DNA from 3 places in the Streptomyces sp. NBC_00158 genome. Region 1 is predicted to be linked to each of the others. Evidence: riboswitches for the same ligand, from Rfam matches in the RefSeq annotation. Region 1 holds a riboswitch; each other region holds the start of a gene.

Region 1 (4,136 bases):
CCTTCAGTACGAGGGTCCCCGCGACCAGGGCGGTCAGCAGGGCGGCGGACCCCGTCAGGAACCGCCAGGACAGCGTCGCTTCGGGCACGAGCACCCGCAGCGCGCCGTCGTATCCGCGCCCCGCCAGCCCCTCCTGGAGCCGGGCCGCACGGTCGAAGGCCCGGACGAACGAGGTCGCCGCGAGCCCGGCCAGCGAACGCCACACCGCCGCCCGGCCCGTCTGTCCGAGCCGGGCCGCCTGGGCGCGCCGGACCTGCGCCATCGAGTCCAGCAGCAGGAAGCCGATCCGGTACATCACCAGGGCCACGTCCACCACCGGCGCCGGCACCCCGGCCCGCACCAGCCGCGGCAGCACGTCCGAGACCGGTGTCGTGAAGGCGAACAGCAGCACCCCGAGCGAGGCCGCCGAGGTGCGCAGCAGCAGCTCCACCGCGTGCCGGGGGCCGTCCGGGGCCGGGGCGAGGAACCCGTCCGGGCCGCCCACCGACACCAGCAGCGGCAGCGCCCCGGTCACGCAGAAGCCCAGCGGGACCCGGAAGGCCCGCCACAGCTGCCGCCCGGCGACCCCGGCCGGCCCGAGCAGCACGGCGAGGGTCGCGGCGGCCACCAGCGGCCCGCCCGGCCAGGGCGGCAGGCACACCGCGGTGACGGTGAGCCCGAGACCCAGCAGGGCCTTCTCCAGGGGGTGGCGGCCCCGCCAGCGGCTGGAGTGGGCCGCCACGTCGATCGGCAGCACCGCCTACGACTCCCGGGCCGGGCGGTCCGGCCCGGCCTCCGCGGCCGCGGCCTCGGGGGCCGCAGCCTGGGCGAGGGCCTGCGCCGCGCCCTGGCGGCGGCCCTTGCGGATGCCGAAGTAGTAGGCGAGCACGCCCGCCCCGAGGGCCGCCTGGAGGGCGAACAGCGCGGACTCGACCTCGCCCGAGGGGGGCTCGTACAGCGGGGAGAACCAGGGCTCGTAGTCCGGCTTCAGCTCGGTGATGGCCGCCTCGGCCTGCGCGTCGGCGCCGGCGAACGGCTCCTCCTTGCCGTCGCCGAGGCCCAGCGCGAGCGGGATCACGGCCAGGGCCGCCACCAGGAGCAGCAGCAGGGAGTTGATCTTCGCGTTCCTGCTCATCAGAGGGCCGCCTCCGGCTCCGCCTGCTTGCCGCCGGTCAGCTTCGCGACCCCGAGCCGGACCAGGTCCGACTTGCTGGACTGCATCAGCAGCCGCATCACGAGCACCGTCAGCAGGCCCTCGCTGATCGCGAGCGGGATCTGGGTGAGGGCGAAGATGCCCGCGAACTTCTCCAGGGAGCCGAGGAAGCCGCTCGCCGGGTCGGGGAAGGCCAGCGCCAGCTGGACGGAGGTGACGCAGTAGGTGACCAGGTCGGCGAAGAACGCGCCGAAGAACACGGTCACCATCAGCGGCGCGCCGGACTTCCGCAGCAGCCGGTAGACGCCGTAGCCGGCCCAGGGTCCGGCGATGGCCATCGAGAAGACGTTGGCGCCCAGCGTGGTCAGCCCGCCGTGGGCCAGCAGCAGCGCCTGGAAGAGCAGGGTGATCGTGCCGAGCACCGCCATGATCGGCGGCCGGAAGAGGATGGCGCCGAGCCCCGTTCCCGTCGGGTGCGAACAACTGCCCGTCACGGAAGGGATCTTCAGGGCGGACAGCACGAACGTGAACGCCCCGGACGCCCCGAGCAGCAGCGTGCTCTCCGGGTTCGACCTGACCTCGCGGGTCAGCGCGCGGACGCCGTGGACGACGAAGGGGGCGGACGCGGCGCCCCAGGCGACCGCGTGCCATGGGGGCAGGAACCCCTCGGCTATATGCATGGGTTGGGAGACCTCTCCAGCACCTCGTGGATGGACGACGCGCCCCGGCCGGTCTCCTGGCTCACGGGTGCTGATGCCCTGGCTCCGCCTTCCCGGGCCCGTGCGGTCTCCCACGCGGGCCCAGTGGCTTCCCGCGGTGGGGGCACCTCCCGGACGGAGTCTGGGGGAGGGTGGAGCCGGACTTCCCGATCACAGTGGCGAGGGCCGCACCGGTTTTCCACCGGTTTCCCGAACACCAAGGCCAGACGACCCTAGTCGCCCGCACGGACCGTCACAACCCGGACCGATCCGGCCACCCGGCGCCCGCCCCGCCACCCGCCCCGCCGCGCACCCGGACGGGCCAGGCCCGCTGGCCGGCCCGCGCGGCGCCCGGCACGGTGGAGGACATGGCCGCCGACGACAGCCCCCGGTACGAGGACCTCTCCGCCGTCTACGTCAACTGCACCCTCAAACGCTCGCCCGAGACCAGCAACACGGAGGGACTGATCGCGCGGAGCCGGGCCGTCATGGAATCGGCCGGCGCCCGCACCTCGCTGATCCGCGCCGTCGACCACGACATCGCCACCGGCGTCTGGCCGGACATGACCGACCACGGCTGGGAGAGCGACCAGTGGCCGGTCCTCTACAGCCAGATCATGGACGCCGACATCCTGGTGCTGTGCGGCCCGATCTGGCTCGGGGACAACAGCTCCGTCATGAAGCGGGTCATCGAGCGGCTCTACGCCTGCTCCTCCCTGCTGAACGAGCAGGGCCAGTACGCCTACTACGGGCGCGTCGGCGGAGCGCTGATCACGGGCAACGAGGACGGCGTCAAGCACTGCGCGATGAACGTCCTCTACAGCCTCCAGCACCTCGGCTACGCGATCCCGCCCCAGGCCGACGCGGGCTGGATCGGCGAGGCCGGCCCCGGCCCCTCCTACCTGGACCCGGGCTCGGGCGGTCCCGAGAACGACTTCACCAACCGGAACACCACGTTCATGTCGTGGAACCTGATGCACCTGGCGGCGCTCCTCAAGCGCGCCGGGGGCATGCCGGCCCACGGCAACCAGCGCTCCCTCTGGGACGCCGGCTGCCGTTTCGACTTCCCCAACCCCGAGCACCGCTAGCCGGGCGGCTCCGGGGCCGTCATCGGGTCAGCAGGTGTTGGGGTGCGGGAAGTCCACCACGAGCCGCTCGGGCGAGTGCAGGACGGAGGTCTTCCAGGTCGGCTGGGTGTCGAAGGCGGCGCCGAAGGTCACGTACCCCTCGTAGTCGCCGGTCATGGCCATGCCCTTGAGCTTGCTGAGGTAGATCTTCTGGAGCCGGGGCCCCTGGTAGACGTTCTGCCCGGCGTCGTTGTGCCCGGCGGCCGGGTGCAGGCGGATCTCCAGGAAGTACTTCCCGGCCAGCGGGACGGGCTGTCCCGACCCGTCGTAGACGAGCTCGGACACGGGAGTGACGGTGACCGGGGGCACGTAGCCCTGGAGGTCGATCACGAGCCGGTCGTACGTGCAGTGCCCGCCCCAGCGGGCATTGACGACGAGCGGCGTCTGGGTGCGGGTGGTCGTGGTGGCTGCGGAGGCCGGCGACGCGGAGAGCGCGAGCCCGGCGGTGAGCAGGGCACCCGTGGCGATGGCCACGATCCGGCGGCGGTGCGGGTGACGCATGATGTCTCCCCGGTTCCGTGAGACGGGGACTTGCCTGTCATCTCATAAGACAGCGCCGGGCCGCGACCGGTTCCACGGGACCCCGCCCCGCGTCAGAACGTGAGCAGCGCGCTCAGCTCCGCGTCCAGGTCGTAGTGGCGCCGCTCCTGCCCGCGCGGCACCAGCTCCGTCATCCGCCGGCACAGCTCGCGCACGTCCTTGGCGCGGGCGGAGACCACGCAGCTCTGTTCGCCGTTGCTGAAGCCGAGCAGGACGCGCGGCTCCGAGCCGCTCCAGCGCGGCCACACCTGTATGTCGCCCTCGCCGGTGGCGGCGGTCTGCCCGTCGAGCAGCAGCTCCCGCGAGAACACCCACCGGGCGAGGTGCGTCCCGGCGCCCCGGAAGTCGACGGCCACCTCGTACGGGCGGTCCGTGCGGTAGACGAACCGGCCGGTCAGCGGCACGGACAGGGGGGCGGCTTCCAGCCTCAGCGGCAGGAGTCTCTGTTCGGTGATGGTGGCCATCGGCGGCTGCCTCTCGTCGCGCGTGGGGTCTTCCCGCGCCCCTCCCGGCACGCTATCCCCGGCCCGGGGCCGCGCCGCCGGGCCGAAGGTCCCGAGGCGCCGGGCCGCAGGGCCTCTTTTCGGCCACCGCGTGCACCGCGGGCCACGCGTCGCGGGCAGGCGCCGGGGGCACGCG
Region 2 (4,136 bases), 5.2 Mb from region 1:
CCTTTCCAGCCGGTCCCCCAGCATCAGTCACAGCCCTGCGGCCGCCTCCCGACCACCCCGCTGACCTGCGGCGAAGCCTACTTCCCCGGCCCCATCCTCAGGGGGCGGCAGGCCGCTGTCCATCCGTGCCGGCACCCATATTGCGGGCGCCCGGAAAGTGGCAGGATGTGCGCGCCGACCGGCCCTCCCCCGCCGGGGACCGAGCCCGCAGCGAGTCGGCACCACGTACGGAACGAACACGAGGGGGGACAGCCGTGCCTGCTCCACGGATGAGCACAACGCCGCTGCCCGGCATCGGGGTCCAGTACGACCTCACCACCCGCGAACGCCGGCACCTGTCGGTGATCGCGCACCGGGACGGAACACGGACGGTGAACCTGTACCGGGCCGACGACCCCGACGCGTGCGCGCACTCGCTGCGCCTGACGGGCCCGGAGACCGCCTCGCTGATCGACGCGCTCATGCCCGCCCACCACAGCCCGAACCTCCTGCACACCACCGACCTCGGTCTGGTCGCCGAACGGATCGAGCTGTCGGCCCACTCCCACTGGAACGGCCGCCTCCTGGGGGAGACCCGGATGCGCACCGAGACCGGCGTGTCCATCGTGGCCGTGCTGCGCCGCGCCGAGGCCCGCCCCGCGCCCGCGCCCGACTTCCGCCTCGCCGGCGGGGACACGCTCATCGTCATCGGCACCCGCGAGGGCGTGGACGCCGCCGCGGCCATACTCGGACGGGAGTGAGCGACCCGTGCACTCCGCCGTCTTCCTGATCGAGTTCGGTGCGATCATCCTGGGCCTCGGCCTGCTGGGCAGACTCGCCGGCCGCTTCAGCTTCTCCCCGATACCCCTCTACCTGCTGGCCGGTCTCGCCTTCGGCACCGGCGGACTCCTGCCCATGGGCGCGAGCGAGGAGTTCGTCGCGATCGGCGCCGAGATCGGAGTGATACTGCTCCTGCTGATGCTGGGCCTGGAGTACACCGCCTCCGACCTGGTCTCCAACCTCAAGACCCAGTACCCGGCCGGACTGGTCGACTTCGCCCTGAACGCCGTACCCGGAGCCGTCGCCGCCCTGCTCATGGGCTGGGGCCCGGTCGCCGCCGTGGTCCTGGCCGGGGTCACCTGGATCTCCTCCTCCGGGGTGATCGCCAAGGTCATGGGAGACCTGGGCCGCGTCGGCAACCGCGAGACCCCGGTCATCCTCAGCATCCTGGTCCTCGAAGACCTCGCGATGGCCGTCTACCTGCCGATCATCACCGCCCTCCTCGCCGGCGTCAGCCTGGCCGCGGGCAGCGCCACGCTGGCCATCGCCCTCGGCGTCGCCGGGGCGGTCCTGTTCGTGGCCGTCCGCTACGGACGCCACATCTCCCGCTTCGTCTCCAGCGACGACCCGGAGAAGCTCCTCCTCGTGGTCCTCGGCCTGACCCTGCTCGTGGCGGGCATCGCCCAGCAGCTCCAGGTCTCCGCGGCCGTCGGCGCGTTCCTCGTCGGCATCGCCCTCTCCGGGGAGGTCGCGGAGGGCACGCACAGCCTGCTGAGCCCGCTGCGCGACCTGTTCGCCGCCGTGTTCTTCGTCTTCTTCGGCCTGCACACCGACCCCGCGAGCATCCCGCCCGTCCTGCTGCCCGCGCTGGCCCTCGCCGTGGTCACGGCAGGCACGAAGATCGCGACCGGGTACTGGGCGGCCCGGCGCGCCGGCGTCGGGGTCAAGGGACGCTGGCGGGCCGGCGGCACGCTCGTGGCGCGCGGCGAGTTCTCCATCGTCATCGCCGGCCTCGCCGTCACCGCGGGCGTCGAACCCGCCCTGGGACCGCTCGCCACCGCCTACGTGCTGATCCTCGTGGTCATCGGCCCGCTCACCGCCCGCTACACCGAACCCGCCGCGGCCTGGATCGCCGGACGCCGCACCCGGCCGCGGGGGCCCCGCCCGGCACAACGCCCGCACTCCGGGGCGCCGGAGGGCGCGCGGGAGCCGGCGCAGGACCCGGTCCGTCTCGTCCGCCCGTCCGAATGACGGAATCCGCTCGCCGCTGACGGGACGCTCCGCCTAGGGTGGCGGGTGCAGCTGGTTCGCCCCCGTCCGCCAGGCGGGATGCGTCGTAAGAGGGAACCCGGTGGGAATCCGGGACTGCCCCGCAGCGGTGAGCGGGAACGACCGCCGTCATACGCACTGGGACCGGACGACGGTCCCGGGAAGCGACGGCCAGTAGGAGCCCGCCGGGAGAACCCGGCAGACGTGCCCGCGAGTCCGAAGACCTGCCCGCTGCCCGTACGCGGACCCAACCGCGTACGGACATCCCGGTGACCTCGTGGGCGGGTCGGCGGCAGCGGGCGCCCCGCGCGACCCGCCGCTCCTTCGCGTCCCCGCGTCCCCTCACCGGGACGTTCCCGGACACGTCTCGCGAAGGAGAGACCAGTGACAGCGAAGCCCACAGCCGCGGCGGCGAGCGCCACCGTGTACGGCTACCCCCGCCAGGGCCAGGACCGTGAACTGAAGAAGGCCGTCGAGGGCTACTGGAAGGGCCGCGTCTGTGCCGCCGCCCTCCGGGAGACCGCGGCCGGCCTGCGCCGGTCGAACTGGCGGCAGCTGGCCGAGGCCGGCGTCCACGAGGTCCCGACCGGCGACTTCTCGTACTACGACCACGTCCTCGACACCAGCGTCATGGTCGGCGCCGTCCCCGCACGCCACCGCGCGGCGGTCGACGAGGACCCCCTCGACGGCTACTTCGCGATGGCCCGCGGCAGCGACACCGCCGCCCCGCTGGAGATGACCAAGTGGTTCGACACCAACTACCACTACCTGGTCCCCGAGCTCGGCCCCGACACCGTCTTCACCGCGGACCCCGCCCGGCAGGTCGCCGAGCTGGAGGAGGCACTGGCCCTCGGGCACACCGCCCGCCCGGTCCTCGTCGGCCCGGTCACCTACCTGCTGCTGGCCAAGCCCGCCCCGGGAGTCCCCGCCGGCTTCGACCCGCTGGCCCTGCTCGACCGGCTGCTCCCCGTCTACGCCGAGGTCCTCGCCCGGCTGCGCTCCGCCGGAGCCGAGTGGGTACAGCTCGACGAGCCGGCCCTCGTGCAGGACCGCACCCCCGCGGAACTGAACGCCGCCGCCCGCGCCTACCGCCACCTCGGCGGCGCCGCCGAACGCCCCCGGCTGCTGGTCGCCTCCTACTTCGGCCGGCTCGGCGAGGCGCTCCCGGTCCTCGCCAAGGCCCCGGTGGACGGCCTCGCCCTCGACTTCACCGGACCGGGCGCCGCCAACCTGGCGGACCTCGCGGCGATCGGCGGACTGCCCGGCAAGCGGCTCGTCGCGGGTGTCGTCGACGGCCGCAACGTCTGGATCAACGACTTCGAGAAGTCCCTCACCACCCTGGGAACCCTCCTCGGCCTCGCCGGGCGGGTGGACGTCTCCGCCTCCTGCTCCCTGCTGCACGTACCGCTGGACGCCGACGCCGAGCGTGACGTCGACCCGCAGGTCCGCCGCTGGCTCGCGTTCGCCCGGCAGAAGACCCGGGAGGTCTCCGTCCTGGCCCGCGGACTCGCCCGGGGCACGGACGTCATCGCGGCCGAACTCGCCGCGAACCGGGCCGGCCTGGCCTCCCGCGCCGGATCCGCCCTCACCCGGGACCCGGCCGTCCGGGCCCGCACCGCGGCCGTCACCGACGCGGACGGACGGCGCTCGCAGCCGTACGCGGTGCGCACCGCCGCCCAGCGGACGCGACTGGACCTGCCGCTGCTGCCCACGACCACGATCGGCTCCTTCCCGCAGACCGGCGAACTGCGGGCCGCCCGCGCCGACCTGAGGGCCGGCCGGATCGACGCGGCCGGCTACGAGGCCCGCATCGAGGCGGAGATCGGCGAGGTCATCGCCTTCCAGGAGAAGACCGGCATCGACGTCCTCGTCCACGGCGAACCCGAACGCAACGACATGGTGCAGTACTTCGCCGAGCAGCTCACCGGCTACCTCGCGACCCAGCACGGCTGGGTCCAGTCCTACGGCACCCGCTACGTCCGCCCGCCGGTGCTCGCCGGGGACGTCTCCCGCCCCGGGCCGATGACCGTCCGCTGGACCTCCTACGCCCAGTCCCTGACCTCGAAGCCCGTCAAGGGCATGCTCACCGGCCCGGTCACCATGCTCGC
Region 3 (4,136 bases), 5.2 Mb from region 1:
GTGGCCGTCGGCGTTTCGGCGTCATCGCCCTGACGGCTCTCACCACGCAACCGCCGCCACGCGCGGCGACCGAGGGACCGCCCGGCCCCAGGATCGGGGCCCCCGCCACCCCCGCTCCCGTTCCGGCTCCCGTTCGTCTTCCCGCCCCGCCCGCCGCCCGCGCGCCGTACACGGGACCCCGCCCGCCGAGGCCCGCCCCGCCACCCGGCCGCACCCCACCGGCCACGAGCGCGACGACGTCCGCGGCAGGCCGAAGGAGGACGGACACGAGCGAGCCCGGAAGGCGCCGCACCGTCCGGCCGCAGACGGCAACGGCGGTGTCGCGGACAGCGGTGTGCGGGGCGAGCGTGACGGTGACTCTGCTCCTGATCGCGGCCTTCGCCGGGGCGGAGCGCGCCGAGGAAGCCGAACGGCAGCGGGTGGAGGACGCCTCCCGGCACGGGGGCCGGCAGCGGCCGGGGCGTTCACCCACCCGCACCTCACGAAGGGGAGGACGATGGATCCGCAGCTGTGGTGGTACGTGGCCCGGGCCAGCGGACTGACCGCCTGGTGGCTCCTCTCCGCGGCGGTGCTGTGGGGGCTGCTGCTCTCCACCCGGGTCATGGGCGGACGGCCCGCGCCCGGCCGGCTGCTGGTCCTGCACCGATGGCTGGCCGGTCTGGCGGTGTCCTTCACCGCCCTCCACCTCGCCGCGCTCGTGCTCGAACCCCGCTACGCCTTCGGCCGGACGGAGCTGCTCGTGCCGTTCGCCCGCGCGGCCAACCCGCTGGCGCAGGGCTGTGGTGTGGTCGCGGTCCACCTCCTGGTGGCCGTGCAGGTCACCTCGCTGCTCAGGGCCCGGCTGCCGGACCGGCTGTGGCGCTACCTGCACCGCACCGCCTGCGCGGTGTTCTGCCTGGCCGGGGTCCACACCTTCACCGCGGGCAGTGACGCCGGCGGTCCCCTCGTACGGGTGAGCGGCGGGCTGCTCGCGGCCGCCTTCGTGTTCCTCCTCGTCTACCGGCTCGTGGCCGGCCGCCGGACCGCCCGGACGGGCCCGGCGCCCGCCGCACCACGGACGGCCGCGGAGCAGCCCGCCGTGCCGCCCGGGCGGGGCGGCCCGTACGCGCTCACCATCGTCGAGGTCCGAAGGGAGACGCCCGACGCCGTCTCCGTGCTCTTCCGGGTCCCCGACGAACTCGTCGAGGCTTTCCGCTTCCGGCCCGGCCGGCACCTCACCCTCCACACCGTCCTCGACGGGTCGGAGGTCCGCCGCCCGTACTCGATCTGCAGCGGCCTCACCGACGGCGAACTGCGCGTGGCCGTCAAGGCGCAGCCGGGCGGACGGATGTCCCACTGGGTCAACACCCGCCTCAGGGCCGGTGACCGGGTCACGGCCGGCGTCCCGAACGGGCGGTTCGCCGTCGACCCGAACCCGCTGCGCGAGCGGCACGTGCTGGGCGTCGCCGCCGGCAGCGGCATCACCCCGATCCTCTCGATCGTCAAGAGCGTGCTGGCGGTCGAGCGGCGCAGCCGGTGCACGCTCGTCTACGGCAACCGCGACGCGGCCGGCTCACCGGGAGCACGTTCCGCCGGCCCGCGACGGCCCGCGGCATCACCGACGGCGTGGAATCGGCCTACCTGTGCGGCCCGGCGGACCTGGTCGACGGGATACGCGGGGCCCTCACCGACCTCGGCCTGCCGCCGGAACGCATCCACGGCGAACGCTTCGCGGCCGCCGCCGGAGCCCCGCCGGCGGACGCGGCCGGCCCGGCCGGCACCGGCCGGGTGCAGGCCCCGGCCGGCACCGCCCGGTCGGTCACCGTGATCGTCCGGGGCAGCGAGAGCACCGTCCCCCTCCGGCCCGCCGAAACCGTGCTCGACGCGGGGCTCCGCGCGGGGCTCGACCTCCCCACTCCTGCCGCGCGGGGTTCTGCGGCACCTGCCGGGCCCGCCGCAGCGGGGGCGGGGTCCGGCTCGACGACTGCGAGCTGACCGGGGAGGAGATCACGGAGGGCTTCGTCCTCGCCTGCCGGGCCCGCCCCCTCGCCGACGGGGTCACCATCGACTTCGACCAGGGCCGACGCCCGAGGAGCCGCGCGCCGTCAGTCCTCCAGCAGGCCCGGGACCGGGCGCGGGCGCCCTTCGGCGTCGACGGCGACGAAGCTCAGGCGGGCGTCGGCGACTTCGGTGGCGGGGGTGTTCGCGTTCCAGCGCTCCGCGGTGACCCGTACGGCGACCGTCATGGAGGTCCGCCCGGCGCGGTCCAGGGTGGCGTGGACGGTGAGGAGGTCGCCGGCGCGGGCGGGGGAGCGGAAGGTCATCCGGTCGACCGAGACCGTGACGGCGGGACCGTCGGCATGGCGGCCCGCTGCCGCGGCGGCCGCGTCGTCGATCAGCTTCATGACGACGCCGCCGTGAATGGTCCCGTAGAGGTTGGTGTCGTGGTCGCTCATGATGTGGGCGAGGGTCACACGGGAATCGGCCGGCGCCTTGTGGGCCCGGGTACCTGCGGTGATGTCCGTGGTCACGGATCTCTCCTTCGCGAGTCGTGTCGGGGCGGTCCCGGCGGACGGGTCGCGGACGCGGAGGAGCGGCGGGTCGCGCGGGGCGCCCGCTGCCGCCGACCCGCCCACGAGGTCACCGGGATGTCCGTACGCGGTTGGGTCCGCGTACGGGCAGCGGGCAGGTCTTCGGACTCGCGGGCACGCGGGCCACATGGGGCCGGCTCCTACTGGCCGTCGCTTCCCGGGACCGTCGTCCGGTCCCAGTGCGTATGACGGCGGTCGTTCCCGCTCACCGCTGCGGGGCAGTCCCGGATTCCCACCGGGTTCCCTCTTACGACGCATCCCGCCTGGCGGACGGGGGCGAACCAGCTGCACCCGCCACCCTAGGCCACGGCCCGGCCCGCTCGGGCGGGGCCCGGCCGTGACCCGCACCTCACCTCGCCGGTACCTTGTTGCACATCTATTGCAAGAGCGATTGTTGTGCGAAAGAGGTTGGCGTGGGCGCTCCGGTGGTGCTGGGCATCGAGTCCTCGTGTGATGAGACCGGGGTCGGGATCGTGTCCGGCGGGCGGCTGCTCGCGCACGTCGTCGCGTCCAGCATGGACGAGCACGCCCGGTTCGGCGGGGTCGTGCCGGAGATCGCCGCCCGGGCGCACCTCCAGGCGTTCAACCCGGTCGTCCGCGAGGCCCTGGACCGGGCGGGGCTGCGGGTGCGCGACCTCGATGCCGTCGCCGTCACCACCGGACCCGGGCTGGCGGGCGCGCTCCAGGTGGGGCTCGCCGGGGCCAAGACCCTCGCCTACGCGGCGGGGGTGCCGCTGTACGGGGTGCACCACCTTGCCGGGCACGTCGCCGCCGACACCCTGGAGCACGGGCCGCTGCCCGACCCCTGCGTGGTGCTGATCGTGTCGGGCGGCCACACCTCGCTGCTGCTCGTACGGGACCTCGTGCGCGACCCGATCCTGCACCTCGGGGACACCGTCGACGACGCGGCCGGCGAGTGCTTCGACAAGGTGGCCCGGGTGTTCGGGCTGCCCTACCCCGGCGGGCCCGCGATCGACCGCGCCGCCCGCGCCGGCGACCCGGGGGCGGTGGCCCTCCCGCGCCCGCTGACCGGGCCGCGCGACGACCCGTACGCCTTCTCCTTCTCCGGCCTGAAGACCGCCGCCGCGCGCTGGGCCGAACGCCACCGGCAGAGCGGCGAGGAGATCCCGCTCGCCGACGGGGCCGCCTCGCTCCAGGAGGCCGTCGCGGACGTCCTGACCCGCAAGGCGCTGGCCGCCTGCCGGGAGTACGGCGTAAACACCCTCGTGGTCGTGGGCGGCGTCGCGGCCAACTCGCGGGTACGGGCCCTCGCCGAGGAGCGCTGCGCGGCGGCCGGGATCGAACTGCGGGTGCCGCCGCTCACGCTGTGCACCGACAACGGGGCGATGATCGCCGCCGTCGGCGACCTGCTGGTGCGGGCCGGTGCCGACCCGGCGGGGCTGGACGTGTCCGTCGACCCGTCCGCCCCCCTGGAGTACGCGGCCCTGCACCCCGCGGACCGCCGGGCACCCGCTACGGCGCCCGCGGGTCGAGCCGCTCCGTGAGCGTGCCGTACAGCTCCGGGCGGCGGGTGCTACCCGGGGCGCGACCCCACCCCGGCCGCGG

Evidence for each region. A riboswitch is a leader RNA that binds a small molecule or an ion and turns the genes downstream of it on or off. The one in region 1 is predicted to bind cobalamin.
Region 2: it holds a riboswitch for cobalamin, as region 1 does, so the genes downstream of both, metE (5-methyltetrahydropteroyltriglutamate--homocysteine S-methyltransferase) here and OG553_RS09120 (energy-coupling factor ABC transporter permease) in region 1, are expected to answer to the same signal.
Region 3: it holds a riboswitch for cobalamin, as region 1 does, so the genes downstream of both, OG553_RS33085 (acyl-CoA thioesterase) here and OG553_RS09120 (energy-coupling factor ABC transporter permease) in region 1, are expected to answer to the same signal.

Annotation. Positions count from the first base shown of each region.
Region 1 is NZ_CP108161.1:2,061,439-2,065,574, reverse strand. Features, by position in the region: gene cbiQ (cobalt ECF transporter T component CbiQ) at 1-736, opposite strand, end outside; gene OG553_RS09125 (energy-coupling factor ABC transporter substrate-binding protein) at 740-1,114, opposite strand; gene OG553_RS09120 (energy-coupling factor ABC transporter permease) at 1,114-1,812, opposite strand; cobalamin riboswitch at 1,841-2,067, opposite strand; gene OG553_RS09115 (flavodoxin family protein) at 2,199-2,918, shown strand; gene OG553_RS09110 (hypothetical protein) at 2,946-3,458, opposite strand; gene OG553_RS09105 (SsgA family sporulation/cell division regulator) at 3,551-3,961, opposite strand.
Region 2 is NZ_CP108161.1:7,219,458-7,223,593, forward strand. Features, by position in the region: gene OG553_RS33050 (cation:proton antiporter regulatory subunit) at 270-740, shown strand; gene OG553_RS33055 (cation:proton antiporter) at 748-2,010, shown strand; cobalamin riboswitch at 2,046-2,275, shown strand; gene metE (5-methyltetrahydropteroyltriglutamate--homocysteine S-methyltransferase) at 2,413-4,136, shown strand, end outside.
Region 3 is NZ_CP108161.1:7,226,133-7,230,268, forward strand. Features, by position in the region: gene OG553_RS33075 (FAD-binding oxidoreductase) at 497-1,807, shown strand; partial or broken gene OG553_RS33080 (2Fe-2S iron-sulfur cluster-binding protein) at 1,893-2,012, shown strand; gene OG553_RS33085 (acyl-CoA thioesterase) at 2,085-2,510, opposite strand; cobalamin riboswitch at 2,667-2,820, opposite strand; gene tsaD (tRNA (adenosine(37)-N6)-threonylcarbamoyltransferase complex transferase subunit TsaD) at 2,996-4,075, shown strand.